2 regions of the Shouchella phoenicis genome follow, and region 2 is predicted to be linked to the other one. Evidence: predicted binding sites of a transcription regulator. Region 2 holds the regulator's gene; the other holds the start of a gene.
The links. Region 2 encodes LexA, which represses DNA repair genes until DNA is damaged. Its sites were predicted from a motif close to CGAACATATGTTCG; they were not measured.
Positions count from the first base shown of each region.

Region 1 (11,372 bases), 730 kb from region 2:
GCCAGATCCAGTGAAATAAATTTCGTCATCTTGTACGCCTAGTTGTGTCGCGATACGTTGTCGGTAATCGTGTAAGTGCCAATCAGCATAAACCCCCAGTCTATGTACGCTAAGAGGGTTTGCATAGGACTCTTTGGCACAGGTTGTGTAGGCTTGAAGTGCTTCTTCTGACATAGGTGAAGTAGAACTGTAATCAAAATACCGCATAACTGCTCCTTAAAAATGTAGTTGTATTTTCTTTTATTCTATGTAAATATAGGTGACAAGACAAGTGTAAATTACATGCGAGGAGGGAAGGTTTGAAAACAGTCATTATTATAGGTTCAGGTATAGCTGGTTTAATGGCAGCTCATCATCTTGCTGACGAATGTAATGTGATAATCTTCACAAAGTCAAGTTATAAAGATAGCAACTCTGCTCGGGCTCAAGGTGGTATTGCAGCTGCCGTGGCTTCTAACGACCATCCCAGAAACCATTTTCACGATACGATGCAAGCGGGAAAAGGCGTTAACGATAAAGGCCTCGTTGAAATGATGACGAAGGAAGCGGTAGGTCTTATTCATGAACTGGAAGATGCAGGTGTTGCTTTTGAGAAAATGGAAGGTGAATATGCACTTGGTCAAGAAGGCGCTCATCAGCATCATCGAATTCTTTTTGCGAATAACGATCAAACAGGTGACGCAATCATGATGGCTCTCTGGAATCAAGTCAAGAATCGTGTCAAAGTCTATGAACGTGTGAGTGTAACAGCGTTGAACGTAAATGGGAAAGAGGTAACAGGGGTGCAAACGCCTAATGGGGTGTGGGCAGCAGATGCGGTTATTTTAGCGACTGGTGGAGTTGGGCAGCTGTATGCATTTAATTCAAATGCACGAACCGCAACGGGTGAAGGAATGTATTTAGCCTACTGTGCCGGTGCGGTTTTAAAAGACATGGAATACATCCAATTCCATCCAACTATTTTAAAAAGTCCACAGGCTGTATTAATAAGTGAAGCTGTTCGAGGAGAGGGAGGACAGTTAATAAATAGTCAAGGTGAGAGAGTCTTGCGTCACTATCCGAAGATGGACTTAGAAGGAAGGGATGTAGTAGCAGCTGTTCTTCATGAAGCATTACTAAATGGTGAACAAATTTACTTAGATGTACGCATGATAAAGAGGTTTAGCGAACGATTTCCGTTTATCGATCGAGCATGTAAAGAGGAAGGGTTTGATCCAATGGAAGAACCTCTTCCTGTGATGCCAGGTGCTCATTTTATTTGTGGAGGAGTTGAAGTAGATAAACATGGGAAAACAGCTGTTGAACGCCTGTATGCTATCGGTGAGGTTGCTTGCTCAGGAGTTCACGGATCGAATCGATTAGCGAGTAATTCGTTACTTGAAGCTGTTTATTTCGCGAAAAAGTGTGCAACAGATATTTTGTCTAACGTTGAACAGAAGAAACATGGATATGGCTCGGAACAACAGTCTAGTCAAGCCCATGCGCTGCCATCTCGTCAAGCACTACAGCAAAGAATGATGAGTCATGTAGGCATTAAACGAACAACAAAATGTTTAGTTGAAATGAAGGCGTGGCTAGAGTCTTATCGTCAGTTTCCTACTTTACAGAGAATACCACTAGAGGAAAAAGCGATGTTTGAACTAGCTACTATGATCACAAATGCAGCTATAGAAAGAGAAGAGTCAAGAGGCACACATCGTAGAGATGATTTTCCGAACGAATCATCAAGCTGGGAAAATCAATCCATTGCATTCCAACATGGAATGATGTCGATTTGCAAACGGGGAGGTTAACGTGAATTCCATTAAACTACAACAATTAATACGGGATTTTTTAGTCGAAGATATTGGCTATGGTGATAAAACGGCAGAATCCATATTTAGTGATTCTATACCGATTGTAACAGCTCAAATGATTGCAAAAGATCATGGTGTTTTTTCAGGAAGTGAAGTGATTCGTCTTTTTTATAACCAGTTAAACGAGGGGATTGAAACGAGATGTAAAAAGAAAGAGGGCGAAATCGTTGAAAAGGGCGATGTCATCGCAGAATTTACAGGTAGTGCAAGAACCATTCTACAAGGGGAACGCGTGTTATTGAATATCATACAACGGATGTGTGGAATTGCTTCCATTGTACATCAGGCAAACAAATATTTAGACGATTCAAGCATTCGTATTTGTGATACTAGAAAGACGTTGCCAGGATTGAGAATGTTTGATAAAGCGGCATGCCGTGCTGGTGGTGGTTACAACCATCGGTTTGGACTCGATGACGGGGTGATGTTAAAAGAAAATCATATTGCTGCATGTGGATCAATTAAAGAAGCTGTTCAACGGGTTAAAAGCACTTTAGGGCCAATGGTGAAGATTGAAGTTGAAACAACAAATCAACCTGAAGTGGAAGAGGCCGTCGCGTCTGGAGTAGATGTAATCATGTTTGATCATGCTACAGCCGATCAAGTCCGACATTATCAGCAATTCGTTCCTAAATCAATGATAACGGAAGTTTCTGGAAATATCGATCTGAACAATATTCATACATTTGCAGGTACAGGTGTTCATTATATTTCATTAGGGTTCATTACACATTCTGTAAAAGCATTGGATTTAAGCATGTTGCTTAAATGAATGTGATCAGATAAAAACGTATGTCGTTGGAAAAGTGACTCACTTGAGAAAGGATGAAAGACGTTGGCGATAACAAAAACAGTATCTCTTCCCGATGAGTATCGCGCTCTATCGATGGAAGAAAAAATAAACAGAATCAAAGCTGCGAAAGCATTTTTCGGAGAACGTTTATTCATTCCAGGACATCATTATCAGAGAGAAGATGTAATTCAATTTGCTGATTTTACAGGAGATTCACTGCAGCTTGCGAAAAAATGTGCTGAAAGTAACGCAGAATTTATTGTGTTTTGTGGAGTCCATTTTATGGCGGAAACGGCAGACATCTTAACGGATTCAACGCAACGAGTTTTATTACCAGACTTAGCGGCAGGCTGTTCAATGGCAGATATGGCAACGCTCTCACAGACGAGAAGGGCTTGGAAAACATTAACCGGTATATATGGAGACTCATTGGTGCCTCTTACCTACGTAAATTCTACGGCAGAAATTAAAGCATTTTGTGGTGAAAATGAGGGGGCTTGTTTAACTTCTTCAAATGCTAAAGAAATGGTTCAATGGGCATTAAATAAAAAGCAACGGATTTTATTTTTGCCAGATCAACATTTAGGGCGAAACACTGCATTTGACCTAGGGATACCGCTTTCGGAAATGGCCGTCTGGTGTCCGATAAAAAATGAATTGGAGTTTACAGATCATGCAATTAGAGAGAATGTGCGAATCATTCTTTGGAAAGGCCATTGTTCCGTTCATGAAAAATTCACTGTGAACCACATACAAGAGATACGAAGCAAAGACCCACAAACCAACATTATCGTTCATCCAGAATGTAGCCATGAGGTCGTTCAAGCTGCAGATGAAGCAGGGAGTACCCATCATATTATTCAAGCCATTGAAAAAGCAGAATCAGGAAGTAAATGGGCAGTAGGAACGGAAATGAATTTAGTGAATCGTTTGGCAATGAAGCATACTGATAAGGCAATTGAGTCACTTAATCCTTATATGTGTCCTTGTTTAACAATGAATCGAATTGACATTGAGCACCTTTGCTGGTCACTTGATTCTTTAAAAAATGGAACATATCAATTCCAAATTAGTGTACCACCTGACATTTCCAAGTATGCAATGATTGCGCTAGATCGAATGTTACTTTCAGTGAAATAAAAAATTACAACCTCTTCGGCATATGCGATCCTTCATGTTCATATGATTTTTTTAAGAGAACATTATGGAGATTGTACGCATATAGTGTACGAATGCCTATAACAGGGGGAATGACCCGATGAGAATTCATATTGTACAAAAGGGAGAAACTGTAGGGAAGCTTGCGGATAAATATGATTTATCAGCTAAGCAAATTAAGCAAGCAAACAATACGATTACAAATCCCGAGATGTTGATGCCTGGAATGAAAGTGAAAATCCCTTCGCCAACTGTTGCTGTCCGTAAAGAAAAGACAGTGAAAAAAGAGGAAAAACCTGTAACAAGCAAAAAAGAAAAGGTTCAACCTTTAAAAAGTCCTAAAACAAACGCGAGTGAAATCCAAACGTTTGAAGTACCAAAAACACTAGAGGCGCCACCGAAAACGGAAAAAAAATATCAATCAGAGCCGAAACCACTTCCGCCAAAGCCTCCATGTTCTTCATGTGGAAATCAATCCAATCAGTATATGCCAACGCAAAACCAAAGTAATCCGTCCACACAGCCTCAAAATAATAACGTAGAGCATATGATGAATCAATGGAACTCTTCCCAAGGTTCAATGCAAAATACTTATGCTCCCCAAACCGAGAGCATGAACGGAAACCATCATATGCCGATGCAAGGAATGAACGAAATGAACGGAAACCATCATATGCCGATGCAAGGAATGAACGAAATGAACGGAAACCATCACATGCCAATGCAAGGAATGGGCGGAATGAATGGAAACCATCATATGCCGATGCAAGGAATGGGCGAAATGAACGGAAACCATCATATGGGAATGCAAGGAATGGGCGGAATGAATGGAAACCATCATATGCCCATGCAAGGAATGAACGAAATGAACGGAAACCATCATATGCCGATGCAAGGAATGGGCGGAATGAACGGAAACCATCATTCGCCAATGCAAGGAATGGGCGGAATGAATGGAAACCATCATATGGGAATGCAAGGAATGGGCGGAATGAACGGAAATCACAACGCACCAATGCAAGGAATGGGCGGAATGAACGGAAATCATCACGCACCGATGCAAGGAATGGGCGGAAATCATCACTCGCCGATGCAAGGAATGGGTGGAATGAATGGAAATCATCACGCACCAATGCAAGGAATGGGTGGAATGAATGGAAATCATCACGCACCAATGCAAGGAATGGGTGGAATGAATGGAAATCATCACGCACCGATGCAAGGAATGGGAGGAATGAACGGAAACCATCACGCACCGATGCAAGGAATGGGAGGAATGAACGGAAACCATCACGCGCCGATGCAAGGAATGGGTAGTGAACATGAACAACCAACATTCGTAAAGAAAGACGGCCAATGGAATACGGCGAACACGAGTTGGTTTTACCCGCAAATGGAGCAACAGATCCAGCCTCATACGCAATACGAAAATTATAATGGATACCGACAAGCGATGCCGCATAATCAAGCGCCACAGTGGGAAACGATGCAAGCATCCCAAACTGCGTATGCGCCTTATGAGCCAAAAGAGCAACTAAACAATTATGATGAAACTGACGACCAAGAAAGCTAAATTACTATCCAACAACTAACAGATTAGAATCCCTCTTTTAGTGGACACTATCACTAGAAGGGGGATTTTAAATATGAAAAAAACCGTAACTTCTTTTTTATGTGCAACAATCGTTGCCACTGGATTAACAGCTTGTAATGGTGCAGATCAATCTCAAACACATGGGAATATGTACCGTGGAAGTGAAGCACAAATGGGTTATGATTACGGTGGGTATGATTATACAGCCGACTATCCTTATTATGGAAATGGTGTTGGCGGTAAAGAATATTATCAAAACAATCGGTTCTCACAAAAGAACGATCGCATGAATAATCCAAAAGCGAATTACAATCAAAACCGCAAAATGTCTAACGGACGAGGTATGACTGGAAACGGACGACCTGGGATGGTAGATGAGAACGGCATGATTAACCGTACGAACGATACGATGAGTGGAAGAGGAATGCAATTCAAACATTCTTCAAAGCAACCGTCCATGCAATCGAAATCAACAAAAGCTCATTATCATAAGGATTACGATGGAAAGCATGTTGGAATGCTGACGACTGAGCTTGAAAAAATTGATGGTGTAAAAGAGCCTCGCGTTATGGTAAGAGATAACGATGTTGTCATTGGGTACCAAGCGGAAGGCAAACCCCATGACGTTGAAAGTAAAATGAATCGTCACGTTCAAAAGGTTATGGGGAAAGGGAAACATGTAACCATTACGGCCGATCATGATATGCATGAATCAATGTCTAAAATGGATGATCAACTACGTACGGGTTCCGCTTTTAAGGAAGTGGAGAGCACGTTTGCGGCAATGATGAAAGATTTAGGTCACGCAGCAAAACGTCCATTTGAGAAAAATCGCTAAAAAGAAGAAGGCAGCTGCCTTCTTCTTTTTAGGTTACGACTAATGAAGCAACCATTTCTGTATGACCACTTCCGCATGGAATAGAACAGATAATTTGATATTCACCGGGTTCTAGGGATGCAACTGTCGTGCCAGCTCGATTTAAGACGACATCCTCTCCACTATCTGCTTCTTGAATAATAATGCCGTGATTTCCACTTGCATTTATTAATTCAATCGTTGTCTCTCCTGATGGGACAACGTATTCCTCTTGGTCAAACTGCCAATTTAACGCTTGGATCGTTAATGTTTCGTCTGTTGTTGCGCTTTCATTTTCGGGTTCTGTTGTGTTGTCACTTCCACATGCCGCAAGGACTACAATGAACAATAAGGTCAATAAGTGCAAACTGATTTTTTTCATTCTATCACTCCTCGTTTCTATAGTTCCATTTTACATGGTTCTTTTCATTGTTTCTGGTAGAAATATGAAAACCTTGTGTCGGTTTGTTCGAATAGAACTAAAGAAGAATGGTAAGAATGGATGGCATCAGGAAAAGATAGGAGCACAACACATATGTATAAACACATCATTACCAAGCACTGGATTCCATTTACGCTAGGAGCTTTTTCAGTTATTTTGTTCTATAGTACATTTATTATTTGGAATGAGAGCAAACCTGCGCAACAGCCACCGAATGTGGCATCTGAACAAATCGAGAACGAAGTTGAACTTCTACTCGAAACGGTTTTTGTGGATGGTGTTAGCCGTGAAGAAATAAAAAAAGAAACCGTTGATTCAATGAGTGACTTTTGGTATGAATATGGTGATTGGCAAATGATTGATCAGCAAAAAGGATTTGTTCATTTTAAGCAAGAAATTTTAGATCTGTCCCCTGAAGTGAAACAAAACGGCTATTTAGGTATATCAGAAGAGAATCAGCTGATTTTATATACAGGTCAACCGGAAGCGAGAGAAATTGTGCAAACCTATAACCAAATTGATACGTATGAGTTAACGGAATCAGAAAGAGCCACTTTAACGACCGGATTGAAAGTGTCGTCTTTAGAAGCACTGCAAGCTGTTATTGGCTCATAACCATAGCCGATATTGTAATGAAAGATTTGTTAGTAAGGCTTGTCGACTTGTCGATAAGCTTTTTTCCTCTCCCTTACGTTTTGCTCAAGGCGGACATAGAATTCAATAAAAGTTGCGGGATATCCGTCTTTATGTCTTAAAATGAGTGTGCTACTATAGAAATAAATGTTCGGTTTTTTTTTGGAGGAGAATAAATGATTGATTATGTTAAAGGTGTGTTGATCGAAATTGAACCTTCACATTTAGTCGTTGAAGCAAATGGAATTGGCTATCAATTACTGTGTGCAAATCCATACCGTTTTTCAGGTGATAAAGATCAGACAATTAAAGTTGTCACGCATCATTATGTACGTGAAGATTTTGAGCGTTTGTATGGCTTTAAAGATAAAAAAGAGCGTAGTCTATTTGAAAAATTGTTAAGTGTATCTGGAATTGGCCCAAAAGGGGCGTTAGCTGTTTTAGCGGCTGGTCAAACGGATCAAATTGTTGAAGCGATTGAACGAGAAGATGAGGCATTGTTGACACGATTCCCAGGAATCGGTAAGAAAACAGCGCGGCAAATTATTCTAGACTTGAAAGGGAAGTTAGATGATTTTACGTCTACATCATTGTTCGAAGCTGATATCAAAACAGTCAAGCAAGAATCCGATAATCTAGCTGATGCCTTGGAAGCGTTAAGAGCACTTGGTTATGTAGATAAAGAACTAAATAAAGTGAAGAAAAAGCTTGTGGAAGAAGACCTCGAGACAGATGAATACATTAAACGAGCGCTTGCATTAATGCTTCGTACATAGATTGGGGGAACGGGTATGGATGAGCGAGTCGTTTCAGCGGAAACAACAGAGTTAGAAGAGCAAACAGAGCAACAGCTTCGGCCAGCTCTTTTAGAAGAGTATATTGGTCAAGATGAAGTGAAAGACAATCTATCTATCTTTATGAAGGCAGCAAAATTAAGGCAAGAAGCGCTAGATCATGTTCTCTTATATGGTCCACCTGGGCTCGGGAAAACAACACTTGCTGCCATTATTGCTCATGAAATGGGTGGACAAATAAAAACGACAGCTGGGCCGGCTATTGAAAGGGCTGGTGATTTAGCAGCTATTCTTACGTCGTTAGAACCAGGTGACGTGTTATTTATAGATGAAATCCATCGATTAAATCGTGTGATTGAAGAGATCTTGTATCCCGCAATGGAAGACTTTTGCATTGATATTGTTATAGGAAAGGGGCCAACTGCGAGGTCTGTACGTCTTGATTTACCGCCATTTACATTAGTAGGTGCAACAACAAAAGCAGGAATGATTTCTGCACCATTACGAGACCGCTTTGGTGTTCTTTCAAGGTTGGATTATTATAAGCCTGACGATTTAGCGAAGATTATTAACAGGTCTGCCACTGTATTTGATGTTGAATTAACGCAAGAGGCTGAAGTTGAGATTGCAAGAAGATCAAGAGGCACACCTCGAATTGCCAATCGGTTATTAAAGCGAGTAAGAGATTTTGCTCAAGTAGAGGGGCTAGACAATATTTCTTTAGATATTGCGCAACACGCGTTAGAGCGTTTGCAGGTTGACCCGCTTGGACTCGATCATATCGATGAAAAATTAATTAAAGGAATCATTCATCGCTTTAACGGAGGTCCTGTAGGGATTGAAACGATTGCAGCTTCTATTGGTGAAGAAGCAGATACCCTTGAAGAAGTTTACGAGCCATATTTGTTGCAAATCGGATTTATTCAACGGACCCCTCGGGGACGAATTGCGACACCGAGTAGCTATACGCACTTTGGATTGGAGCCGAGTGATGGGTAAAACGCTTATGATCGTTGGCGCCATTATCTTAGTTATTGGGCTGATCTGGGAAGTGGCAGGGCGCTTTATACCACTGGGAAGATTGCCAGGTGACTTCCTTTTTAAAAACGGAAATATGACTATTTACTTCCCAATTGTGACCTGTATCATAATAAGTATTGTGCTTTCTCTTATTCTTTCATTAATTCGAAGATAAGAAGGTTGCAGTTTTACGCATACAACGGTATGCTAGTAGAAGTTTTGACTACAGTTAGAGTATAAATAAAAAGGTGATTGGGTTGGACGTAAACGAATTTGATTTTTATTTACCTGAAGAACTCATCGCGCAAACACCACTAGAATCACGGAGTCAATCAAGGCTTCTCGTGCTTGATCGTGATCATGATCGTTTGTTCGATCAAACGTTTGCAGATATCGTAAATGAGTTTTCTGCTGGTGATTGCTTGGTGCTAAATGATACAAAAGTATTACCTGCTCGATTGATCGGGGAAAAACAAGAAACCGGAGCCGTTATTGAGTTTTTGCTCTTAAAGCAAACGGTTGGCGATTGTTGGGAAACGCTTGTAAAGCCCGCCAAGAGAGTAAAAGTAGGGACTGTTATCACATTTGGTAATGGGCAATTGAAAGCAACGTGTATTGAAGAGAAAGCAGACGGTGGCAGAATTGTTGAGTTCTCATATGAAGGAGTGTTCTATGAACTTCTTGAACAATTAGGCTCAATGCCTCTCCCTCCGTATATAAAGGAAAGATTGGAAGATCGCGATCGTTATCAAACGGTCTACGCAAAGCAACTTGGGTCAGCTGCTGCACCTACTGCAGGGCTTCACTTTACAACAGAGTTACTTGATGCAATCAAGGCTAAAGGGGTTTCAATTGTTTATTTAACCTTGCATGTTGGACTAGGAACGTTTCGCCCAGTAAGTGCAGATGATGTATTGGATCATAAGATGCATGCGGAGTATTATGAGCTGTCTGAAGAAGCAGCGACGATTTTGCAACAAACCAAAACAAATGGGAACAACATTATAGCTGTAGGAACAACGTCAGCGCGGACGCTCGAAACGATTGTGGAAAAGAATGGTGACTTCATTGCTGAAACTGGCTGGACGTCGATTTTTATTTATCCTGGCTACACGTTTAAAGGGATTGATGGACTGCTGACGAACTTCCACTTGCCGAAGTCAACACTTGTTATGCTTGTTAGTGCAATGACAGGGAGAGAGTTCTTACTACATGCATACTCGCACGCTGTAAAGAGCCATTATCGGTTTTTTAGCTTTGGGGACGCAATGTTTGTTCGCCCTCATAAATAAAGGAGAATCTAGAAATTGACAGTGCCGATTACGTATGAACACATTAAAACATGTAAGCAGACCGGAGCTAGATTAGGGAGGGTGCATACACCGCATGGTACATTTGAAACGCCAATGTTCATGCCTGTAGGTACGATGGCTACCGTTAAAACCATGAGCCCAGAAGATCTGAAAGCTATGGATGCGCAGATTATTTTGAGCAACACCTATCATTTATGGCTACGACCTGGAGAGGATATTATCCAAGAAGCTGGTGGCTTGCACCAGTTTATGAACTGGGATAAACCAATTTTAACGGATTCTGGTGGATTTCAGGTATTTAGTTTAAGTGATTTGCGTAAAATTGAAGAAGAAGGGGTTCATTTTCGCAACCATCTAAGTGGTGAAAAGCTATTTTTGTCACCTGAAAAAGCCATGCAAATTCAACATGCTCTCGGTTCAGACATTATGATGGCGTTTGATGAATGTCCGCCTTATCCAGCGGACTATAGTTATATGAGACAGTCGGTAGAACGGACAAGCCGCTGGGCGGAACGCTGTTTAACGGAACACCATAATTCTGGAAAATCTTCGCTTCAAGGGTTGTTTGGTATCATTCAAGGTGGCGAATATGAAGAACTTCGTAAACAGAGCGCGAAAGATTTGACATCACTGGATTTCCCCGGTTATGCTGTAGGTGGATTGTCTGTCGGAGAGCCGAAAGACGTCATGAATCGTGTGTTGGAATTTACAACACCTCTAATGCCTGAAGATAAACCACGGTATTTAATGGGGGTTGGATCACCTGATTCACTAATTGACGGGGTTATAAGAGGAATTGACATGTTTGATTGTGTCTTGCCTACCCGTATTGCACGAAATGGTACTTGTATGACAAGTGAAGGAAGATTAGTCGTCCGTAACGCAAAGTTTGCTCGAGATTTTCGCCCGCTTG
Region 1 is NZ_JBDFMQ010000001.1:1,347,744-1,359,115, forward strand. It holds gene ABC361_RS07335 (cysteine desulfurase family protein) at 1-207, opposite strand, end outside; gene nadB (L-aspartate oxidase) at 300-1,793, shown strand; gene nadC (carboxylating nicotinate-nucleotide diphosphorylase) at 1,795-2,628, shown strand; gene nadA (quinolinate synthase NadA) at 2,743-3,789, shown strand; gene ABC361_RS07355 (LysM peptidoglycan-binding domain-containing protein) at 3,908-5,380, shown strand; gene ABC361_RS07360 (YhcN/YlaJ family sporulation lipoprotein) at 5,454-6,239, shown strand; gene ABC361_RS07365 (cupredoxin domain-containing protein) at 6,268-6,639, opposite strand; gene ABC361_RS07370 (BofC C-terminal domain-containing protein) at 6,793-7,314, shown strand; gene ruvA (Holliday junction branch migration protein RuvA) at 7,509-8,108, shown strand; gene ruvB (Holliday junction branch migration DNA helicase RuvB) at 8,124-9,125, shown strand; gene ABC361_RS07385 (DUF2905 domain-containing protein) at 9,118-9,321, shown strand; gene queA (tRNA preQ1(34) S-adenosylmethionine ribosyltransferase-isomerase QueA) at 9,404-10,438, shown strand; gene tgt (tRNA guanosine(34) transglycosylase Tgt) at 10,460-11,372, shown strand, end outside.
Region 1: the regulator LexA is predicted to act here: its motif matches at 7,473-7,486, upstream of ruvA (Holliday junction branch migration protein RuvA).

Region 2 (11,372 bases):
TACAATTCTTTGATTGATTCTGTATCATTTGTAATACGTGATACAAGTCCACCACCGGGCATTTTATCAAAAAAAGACAGTCCAAGCTTCTGCACATTTTTAAAGACATCTACCCGTAATGTTTGAATGATTCGCAAAGCAACTTTTTGAAAAAAAAGACTTTGTATATATTGACTAATGATTGCAACGATTAAGAGGGAAATAAAAATCGACACTAGCCATGTCAGCGGTTCAGTTGGGAAGTTTCCTGCTGTTAAATACGTATCAATAAAGTGCGCAATCAAAATTGGCTGAAGCAACTCTGCTGTTGCAGCGATCATCATAATAATAAATGCTACAATCAACATTTTCTTGTGACCTTTTGCATATCGTAACAGCCGTAGGAAAATGGCACGCTGCTGCTTTCCTGAAAGTACTTCATCTGTATGTTTCAATCCCTAGCCCCCTTGCTCCACAATCGTTTCTAGCTGTTGGCGTTCGTACATTTCTTTGTACCAACCACCTTGCTCCATCAACGTTCGATGCGTGCCTCTTTGCTTTATTGTCCCTTCATCAAGGACAAGGATGAGGTCTGCATGACTCACTGCGCTTAATCGATGCGCACTCATAATCAACCCTTGATTCGCCTGTTTTTCCTTCAGTCCAGATAAGATGGCTTCTTCTGTTTTCGCATCAACTGCCGATAATGAATCATCGAGCAATAATACATTCGGTTGGCTTAAGATCGCTCGCGCTATTGAAATACGCTGTTTTTGACCACCTGAAAGGGTTACGCCTCGTTCTCCGACAATTGTTTCATAGCCTTCGGGAAATCGATTAATATCGTCATGTACACATGCAATCTGGCAGGCTCTGACAACATCTATGAACGAGGCGCTCGGATTTGTAAATGCAACGTTCTCTGCAATCGTTGCGGAAAACAAGAAATGATCTTGCGGCACAAACCCAAACAACTCTTTTATACACGTAGGATCTAGTTGCCTACTTTCTATACCGTCGAAGCTAATTGAGCCTTTTGTAACATCTACCTCTCTTTGTAACAAAGACATCAAAGTTGATTTTCCACTTCCAGTTTTTCCTACTAAAGCGATCGTTTCTCCTTGCTTAACTTGAAAATAGATGTGCTCCAGCGTTCGTTTAGAAGTCGTTTCGTATTGAAATTCGTCAATGGACACGTCTATTTCTCCTGTTAACGTTTGTTTTACCGGTTGATTAACTGGCTGTAAACTTGAATCTGTATGTAAAAGCGCCATAATCCGTTCATACGAGGCTCGCCCTCTTTCCACAACATTAAAAAACATTCCTAGTGCCAGCATCGGCCAAATTAATAAACCTAAATAAAACACAAAGGTGGTTAACTGTCCGAGAGTCATGGTTTCGTCAATAACAAAAGTTGCGCCAAATGATACGGCAAGTAGATAACACAATCCAATTACACCTGTAATCGTTGGATCAAATAACGCATCAATTTTTGCGACACGAATATTTTTCTCAACAACCACAGCGGATTGATTCTGAAATTTTTGATTTTCTTCCTCCTCTTGACCGAATGCTTTCGTCACTTTTATGCCGTTAATAGTTTCTTGAACCGTTTGATTTAAAGAACTGAACGCCGCTTGGGCATACCCAAACCGTTTATGCAGCATTGCTCCGTAAAGGCTAGTTAAAATTGCCATTAGCGGAAGAGGAATCAATGTAATGAGCGTTAATTCCCAACTAAGCGTTAGCGCCATCGTCCCAACGACCATTCCACCGAGCAGCACAGCATCCACAATGGTTAAGACGCCTTCCCCTGCTGTTGCCTGAACAGCACGGACATCATTTGTTGATATGGCCATAAGATCGCCTGTTGACCGTTTTTGATAAAACGATACTGGCATGGTCGTATAATGGTGATACAGCTGATTACGTAGCTGTCGAGCAAGTTTAAACGATGCACCATAAATGAGTAGTCGCCACAAAAACCGTAGCACATATAAAATGAGACCAATGATTAAAATAACAGCTATGTAACGGATTAATATCGCTTGAGTTAACGTATCTGTTTGAATGAAATCGACAACACGACCAATGATTTGCGGTGGGACAAGAGATAATAAAGATACAATCGCTAAGATGAGCGAACCCCCGACATATGCTTTCCAATGGGTTTTAAAAAACCATGCTAAATCAATAAAAATCCGCATATCTTTCCCTCTCTTATCAATCGAAAAAATTTTCTAACAATAATGAACAGTTTAACAGGCACTCCGCTTCTAACGAAGTGCCTGTACTTATTTAGACTGTTGCTTTTGCATCGCTTTCATCATTTGAGTGATTTTCTTTTGTGATGGGTTTTGCCCCATTTGCTGCATCATCACGCGTAGCATTTGCTCATTAATCGGTGGGTTCTTTTTCAAATAAGACATCATCGTTTTACGAGCAATAAAAAAGCCAATTGCTACACCTGCTAAAACTGCAACGGTGTACCCTATAATATGCCAGATCAATGTTAAACCTCCTTCTCACACGTTCTACTTCTACTGAACCTTATCTATTATACACGAGCAAGCTTTGATTTTAAAGCACTTAAAAAAGCATGCTTTACAGCACGCTTTGTTTTTCATACGGTTTTAACCATCCAAAACGGCGATCATGAATATTTACTGCAAAGAAAAATCCCTCTACATCACGGAGCGCATCAAAAACATCGGTCTCTGCTTGTAAATCGCCTTCTGCTTCTAAACAGATTTTCTTTGCATCAATCATTAAGGCACATTGATTATCTGGATTACTTTTTGAGGCAGCTACATACCGATTCGACGCTTTTTCTTTATACTTTTCCATGAACAACTGCTTAATTTGTTCTTCTGGCATAGAAGTCGTAATATAATTAATTTGGCGATCGTAAATCGGCTGAGTATGTGCCCTTGCTTTTTCCCGTTCTTCAAATAGCTGAAACAACTTCATTTCCTTTCCAAGGTAAGAGGATGCAACATCTTCCGTAACATTAAAAAGTTCATAGTATCTCATCTATCTTCTCCTCCGGCAAATGAACATTAGGAAATATTTAGTTTTATTATACCCATTTTTTAAAAATATACTGTCAATTCATCGGGGAGAAGCTCACTAGTTTTGTCGAATTCGGTGAAAAACAGCTTTTTTTTAATTAATTGCCCTTTTCAGTACAAAAATTTCCGTCAAGTCCACATCTCTGTGTAAAATCACAATACACTGCTTTTATCATTTGATTAGGTCTGTCTAAAAACGGTCATCCTTTATCCAAAAATGGGAACGTTCAATTCAAATGATGTTCATCACTTGTCGCGCGGACGGACGCTTTCACCACAGGCATAAGCGCGACATCCGTTTGCGCTACGTTATCACTTGCGCTCACGGTGTCTTCTTTGCCGTGGGCAACGCCTCAACTCCTTCGATAACATCACTCTTTGATTTTCGGACTGTTGCTTTTCCCGTCGGAGTCGCCACCTGCGCTAATGAGTGAGCCAGGAGAGAAAATAAGGTTTACATATACGCTAGTGCCATTCACTATATTTTCTAGTAGAATCAAGCCCGTATTCGTGGATGTCCATAAGCAGTGCACTGATCAAACGATTGGCGGATTCCTTGTCTTAAAAATACGAATGACTCCTTCTCAACGTCTGACTTCTTCATTGTTGGGCTAGTTATATTGAGCTTTTTTACACAATGATATGGAATCTATCAAAAAAATTCAGTCTATATGTAGGGTTATTGGTTATCTTACTATAAAAAACTAATTTCAGACGATCAAAAAACACGTTGACGCGGCTCTTCATCATCCGTTTCACAAATGAGGCTATTTAAAGCGCCATTGCTTACCGATGGAAAACCCTCGTCACACGTGTTTCATGGATGTTCCCTTATTTCCAGCTTACGCAAATTACTTTAGCAAAGCTTTGACTTTGTTCACGACATTCTCAACGGTGAAGCCATACTCAGCAATAATTTGATCTCCTGCGCCAGAAGCACCGAACGTATCAATTGTTAACGTATCGCCTTCATCGCCAACGTACTTCGCCCATCCCAATGAAGCACCCATTTCGATTGCAAGGCGCGCTTTCACGTTTTTAGGGATGACCGCGTCTTTATATTCTTTCGGTTGAGCTTCAAAGCGATCCCAGCTTGGCATGCTCACAACAGATACATCAATCTTTTCTTTAGATAAGGCTTCTTTTGCTTTCATAGCAAGCTGGACTTCTGAACCTGTAGCAATTAAAACCGCATCTGGCTCGCCATTTGCTTGAGAAAGAACATAAGCACCTTTTTTCACGCCTTCATAAGCTTTCGTCGTTGTTTCTTCTTGCGTATCAACATTTTGACGGCTTAATACAAGTGCAGTTGGTTCTTTTTGTGATTCAAGAGACAGCTTCCATGCAGCAGCCGTTTCATTTCCATCACCAGGACGAATAACTGATAAGCCAGGCATCGCACGTAATGCAGCCAATTGTTCAACTGGCTCGTGGGTTGGACCATCTTCCCCTACAGCAATACTATCGTGAGTTAATACGTATGTGACAGGAACGCCCATTAACGCTGATAGACGAATCGCTGGTCTTACATAATCAGAGAATACAAAGAATGTTCCTCCAAATACTTTTAAGCCACCATGAAGCGCCATTCCGTTTAATGCACAACCCATCGCAAACTCACGAACACCAAACCAGATATTGCGACCAGCATAGTTGTCTCGACCAAAGTTGCTTTCGTTATTTAAATTGGTTTTATTTGAACCAGCCAGGTCTGCAGATCCACCAAATAATTCAGGAACATGTTTTGCAAGCGCATTTAATGCTTCTCCAGAAGATGCACGAGTTGCTAGACTTTTTCCAGCTTCAAAAGTTGGCAATGCTTGGTCAAAATCTGCTGGTAAATCTCCTGAGAATGCACGCTCATACTGTTTTGCTAGCTCTGGATTGGCTTTCTTATAAGCAGCAAAAAGTTCGTTCCACTCATCTTCTTTTTTCTGGCCTTGTTCCTTAACAGATGTAAAGAATTCACTTACTTCTTCAGGAATATGGAAATCTTTTTCATACGTCCACTTATACGCTTCTTTTGTAAGAGCTACTTCATCAGATCCAAGCGGCGCACCATGGGATGCAGATTTGGCTGATTTATTTGGTGAACCGAAGCCGATCACTGTTTTCACTTCAATTAATGTCGGGCGATCAGACGTTTTCGCTTTCGTAATCGCTTTATTAATTTCAGCTAGATTCGTCCCATCTTCAACAAAAATGACGTTCCAGCCATAAGCTTTAAAACGATCTTCAACACTTTCTGAAAACGACTCATGTAAATCTCCATCTAAAGAGATATCATTTGAATCATAAAGAACAACAAGACGGTTTAATTTTAAGTGACCCGCAAGTGACGCTGCTTCTGCAGACACACCTTCCATTAAATCGCCGTCTCCACAAATCGCATACGTGAAATGATCAACAATCTCGTGGTCAACTGTATTGTACGTCGCAGCTAAATGACGCTCCGCCATTGCCATCCCTACTGCCATTGCAACCCCTTGCCCAAGTGGACCTGTCGTTGCTTCAACGCCGGCTGTATGACCGTATTCAGGGTGTCCAGGCGTACGACTTCCTAACTGACGAAATGATTTCAAATCATCCAACGTCACATCATAACCTGTCAAATGAAGAAGGCTATATAAAAGCATGGAACCATGTCCAGCTGATAAGACAAAACGATCTCGGTTTGTCCACTCAGGGTTTGCTGGGTTATGATTCATGTGATTCGCCCATAAATCTAACGCCATTGGCGCTGCGCCCATTGGCATCCCCGGGTGACCTGAATTGGCTTTTTCAATGCTATCAATTGAAAGTGTTCGAATGGTATTTACCGCTAATTCTTCAATATTGTTTTTCATTTGTTACACCCTTTCATTCTTCGTACGTTTCCATCATAAACAAAATAAAAAAAATGTACAAGCCTGACGGGAGCTTGTACATTTAGTGAGGTGGGTTTTGTTTTTGTGCTTTACTATCTTTTAGCTTTTGTGGGGTCACATCTGTGCCCTCTTCATCAACAACTTTAACGGAATGCAGTTGATTTTTAAATGTGGAACGGAACGTATTTAAATATTCTTTTCGAAGCGCTTGCTGTTCGTCTTTTTGCTGCTTCGTTAATCCTGATGTCTTCGCTAGTTGAGACAGTTCATTGATTCGGTCTAATTTTGATTTTGATAACAACGACATTCACCTATCCTTTGGTTGTCATCATAGCATCTTCATTTCATTAGATCAACTCATCTGATTTCGTTTGCTCGTACTGCTGAAAACGCCGATGTACCGTTGCTTTTGAACAATGATAACCTAACCCATTTAACGTTACTGCAATGTCATGAAACGTTAGCTTTTTCTCTCGTAATCTAACAATTTCTTCGATCGGAAGGTCTTTTTTACTCCGTCCTCCACTACCCGTATCTTTTAAGTTACGCTCTGGATGAAACCCTTTTTCAATCGCCCTTCTCATCCCGCGTTTGATCTTCAAGTTATGTAATTTCCGCTGGTACTCTTCCACGATGGCTACGATTTCAAAAACCATCTCGTCTGCTTCTGATAAATGTAACGCACCATCGTTATGACATGTATAAATCGTAATGCCATACTTTTGAAGTTGATATAGAATAGCAGTCCTCGCTCTTCCCCTACCAATCCTCGTCTCGTCTGTTACTAGCAAATGCGTGAACGTTTGTTTCTTTGCTTGATCTAAAAGGAATAGAAGATTATCGCGGTCCAATTCATACCCACTAGCAACCTCAGAAAGACAATCGCTCACTTCTATTCCATGTTGCTGAGCCATTTTCACTAATTCATCTTCTTGACGAGCTAACGACGTTTGTTGACTCTCTTTATCCGTACTGACTCGACAATACAAAATGGCTTTATTTCGTTTCATACTGTGCCTCCCACTGCAATGTTTCAGCGACTAACGATCATTTAAAAGGATTACGTGACTGTCTGTATTGCTGCTTCGATCCTCTACCTGCTCGTTCTCATCACTATCAAAGGATAACAAACTACTAAACATAAATAAAACAGTAATAATACCAGCAATAATAATCCCTTTTTCTTGACTCTTCTTCATCATCGATCACCCGTTCGCAAGAATATTTGTTCTTACTTTAAGATACTTCGAACTTTTGTTCGTGTCAAGCATTTTTAGAACTTATGTTTGCGTTCGTATGTTCGATGTGCTAAAGTAAAGATAACGAATACATAGATAAAGCAGGTGAAGAGGAGTGTCTAAATTATCTACTAGACAAGAAGAGATTTTATTATTTATTAAAGATGAAGTAAAAAAGAAAGGCTATCCGCCTTCCGTACGTGAAATTGGGGAAGCAGTAGGTTTAGCATCAAGCTCAACCGTACATGGTCATCTTGCTCGTCTTGAAAAGAAAGGATACATTCGTCGCGATCCTACGAAACCTCGAGCAATTGAAGTACTTTCGCTTGAAGAAGCGCTGGACGAGCCTTCCATTATTCGTGAACGCGCACGCTATATTCCTGTAATTGGTAAGGTTACAGCAGGTAGTCCAATTACAGCGATTGAAAATATCGACGACTACCTCCCCCTTCCAGATCATATGTCTGGTCATGAACAAGTGTATGCCTTAGTTATTCAAGGTGAAAGTATGATCGAAGCGGGCATTTTCGATGGGGACCAAGTCATTGTGAAGCAGCAGCAAAGTGCTGATAATGGTGACATTATCGTTGCAATGACTGATGAAAACGAAGCCACAGTCAAACGATTTTTCCGAGAAAAGAACTACATTCGCCTTCAGCCTGAAAATTCAACAATGAAGCCGATTATACTCGACAATTGTACGATTCTAGGAAAAGTCATTGGTGTTTTCCGAACGATCCATTAACCATAAAGAAAGAGCACCGGAAAACCCAGTGCTCTTTTTTTGCGCCTTTATTGATGGTGGACTTGACTGTCAGCCTCATTCTCTTCTTTTTTTCTTTCGCTATTTAACATGATTTTTAAGACAATTGCAGTAAGAAGAAATAAGACGCCTGCACTAATAAATACGTAAGGAATACCAAAGCTCGCTGCAATTAAACCGCCTGAGACCGGTCCTAATACATTTCCTAAAAAACGAAAACTCTGATTATAACCGAGTACTTCCCCTTGCATCGATACTGGACACGCTTGACGAATAAACGCTGTCGTGCAGGGAATTAACCCTCCGACCGCTAATCCAAAGACAAAACGCAATACAATTAATTGCCAGAGTGAATCAACGAATGCTTGCGGAATAAAAAACACACCAGACAAAATAAGTAAAATGAGCATTACCTTTTCGTGGCCCATTCGGTCACCTAACTGCCCCCATTTTCGAGTTGATAATAAGTTCCCTAAACCCGTAATCGAGAATGCTAAACCAGCTAAAAAAGCCATATTTTCAACTGGCCCGACTAAATCATTAACAAATAGAGCTAAAAGTGGCTGGACGCTAAACAATGCCATTTGAATAATGAGCGCCACAACCATTACCATTATTAACATAGGCGAACGTACAATAAATGCCAATACCTCTTTTGCTGCATACCGTCGCTTTTTCTCACCTTTTTCCTCATAAATCACTTCTTTTACCCCAAAAACAACAAGTAGAGATGCAAGGGTTAAGATTGACGCAGTCAATACAAACGTTAATTCCATTCCAACAGTATCTGCAATCAAACCGCCAAATAATGGCCCTAGCAAACCTCCAGAAACAGTACCTGTCTGCAAAGTTCCGAGGGTTTCTCCAGCTGTACGCTTACTACTTTGTGCTGCTATTAATGCCATTGAAGCCGGGATAAACCCTGTTGCGAGCCCCATGAAAGCGCGCAGAATAAACAATGCCTCAACAGATTGAACATATCCCATAAGAAAAACCGAGATGGCAATCCCAAAACCAGTCCCAATGAGGACCTTTTTTCGTCCGTAACGATCGCCAATTCGTCCCCAAATCGGCGCAACGAGAAAAGCAACTAAGAAAGAAATACCGAAAACAAAGCCAGACCACCTTTGAACATCTTCACCTGAATATTGTCCGAATGATTCAATGTAAAGAGATAAAAATGGAATCACCATTGTCATACTTGCACCAACAAACAAGTTGGCAAACCACATAATCATTAAATTACGCTTTTCCGCTTTTATACTGATCACCTTCGTTGTCTAAAGATCTTCCTTTTTATTTCGCAACTCTAAATATATGCGAAAAAAAAACAGCCGTCAAACGCTCTCTCCTAGCTAAATCTGTAAAAAAAGAGTCTAAACAGCCCGTTTTCTTTCATTTCATTCTATTTTCACACATCCGAAAAAATTTCATAGGATGACTATAACCAATACATAGGAGGCGAATGGAATGAATCTTTCAGATGAAATGGTATTGCTTATCACCATTCTTGTACTGTTTTTGTTACTCGTCATTGTAGGGATTATTTTGTTTTATCTTTAAATCGCTTCAAAAAAGCGAAAGTGTTTGGTACCGAATTTCGACTAAATTCGTTACACTTAACCCAAGCAAACGAACGTGGCGACGAATCTCTCCATATTCAAACCACAATTCTTGCACATACTGAAACAACGCTTCACTGGTGTGAACGTAATCTGGTAAACTAATTCGCCTCGTTATCGTCTCAAACGATCGATAGCGAATCTTCAAGACAATGGTTTTCCCTTGTTTTTTTACTCGTTCAAGGGAACCTTGCACTTCATCTGCTAGACGTCTTAGTTTAAATAAAACATCTTCATCGGTCACAAGTGGTTGTGCATACGTGTGTTCTTTTCCAACCGACTTTCGATCACGATGCAATTTCAACTGGTTGTTATCAATTCCTCTTGCTCGTTTATAATAAGATAAACCAGCTTTACCGAAATGATGAACAAGGTCAAGCTGACTCATCTTGTATAAATCATCGCCTACATAGATATTCAAACGATGCATTTTTTCAGCAGTTTTTGGGCCGATACCCGGAAACTTTTCTACGGCTAGTTCTTTAATAAACGTCAGTGCTTTATCTGGTGGAATTACAGTGAGTCCAGCAGGCTTCTTTACATCGGATGCGATTTTAGCTAAAAATTTATTATAGGAAACGCCAGCAGAACTTGTTAGTCCCGTTTTTCTCCAAATATCAAACTGAATTTGACGGGCTAATTTACTCGCACTTTTTTCATTGTAATGATTATCCGTCACATCTAAATAGGCTTCATCAATGGACATTGGTTCTACTAAATCTGTATAAGTGAACATAATTTTTCGTATAGCGAGAGAAGCTTTTTGATAAGCTTTGTAGTTGCCTGATAGAAAAATCCCTTCAGGACAACGTTTGTACGCTTCATACGCACTCATTGCAGAGTGAATGCCATATTTTCTCGCTTCATAGTTAGCGGTGGAAACAATCCCTTTTCCACCAGTTGTTCGAGGATGCTTTGCGATAATAACCGGTTTGCCTTTTAGCGCCGGATTATCTCGTTCTTCTACTGACGAAAAAAAGGCATCCATATCAATGTGAATGATTTTACGAGTGGTGTCTCGATTCGGTTCAGGAAGCTTAAAATCTTGCTCATCCATAAAAACGACGCCTCTTTCATTCTCCTTGTATATATTCCTAGTGTATACGAACGTATGATCGAAGTCAATAAAACAACCTGATTTTACGAGGCTTTTATACCCGCTCTTATTGTAAATAGGTTCATTTAAACGTTTTTTACTTACACCTACCGTATTTGAGGTAATGCATTCCACTTAGCTGTTTTGATCATAAAAAAACCTTTTAGAACACGTACCTAACAAGCTCTAGGTGAATACACTGGTTTTAGAAAAAGGAGTGAAAGAGATGAATACTTATTCTAATGGGTATTTTCCTCAATACCCCTATCAAATGGGCATGCCGCACTATCATTCGAATCGACATTCACATGAAGCAATAAATGGGTTTAATGAATTCATTCCTCACCAAACAAATGAAAGTCAGCAGATGCATCACATGCAGCAAAATAACAATGATTACTCTTCTCTACAGTCGAATCAACATTCATATGTTCAAGCGAATAGCCAGCATCTTCATGGAAATATGAAAAATCAATGTCAACAAATGAAAGATCACCATGTCGAATTAAAAATGACTGATGGCCAAACTTTGGACGGCATCTTAACAGAAGTTCGCGAGGATGGCATTACGCTGTTGATTGGCGAAGACATTCATCAAGAAGAAGCTCGACAATTTGGTGGTTGGAGATACCGTCGCTATCGACCAAGATTTTTCCCGTATGGAAGGTTTGGCGGTATAGGCTTTTTCCCGTACTTTTATCCACCTTTCTTCTTCTAAAAAATTAAGAAGTGTATT
Region 2 is NZ_JBDFMQ010000001.1:2,075,611-2,086,982, forward strand. It holds gene ABC361_RS11175 (ABC transporter ATP-binding protein) at 1-434, opposite strand, end outside; gene ABC361_RS11180 (ABC transporter transmembrane domain-containing protein) at 438-2,186, opposite strand; gene ABC361_RS11185 (YneF family protein) at 2,274-2,489, opposite strand; gene sirA (sporulation inhibitor of replication protein SirA) at 2,584-3,012, opposite strand; gene tkt (transketolase) at 3,902-5,896, opposite strand; gene ABC361_RS11200 (DUF896 domain-containing protein) at 5,979-6,218, opposite strand; gene ABC361_RS11205 (YneB family resolvase-like protein) at 6,265-6,927, opposite strand; gene ABC361_RS11210 (hypothetical protein) at 6,958-7,116, opposite strand; gene lexA (transcriptional repressor LexA) at 7,271-7,900, shown strand; gene ABC361_RS11220 (MFS transporter) at 7,948-9,156, opposite strand; gene dinB (DNA polymerase IV) at 9,488-10,597, opposite strand; gene ABC361_RS11230 (hypothetical protein) at 10,863-11,354, shown strand.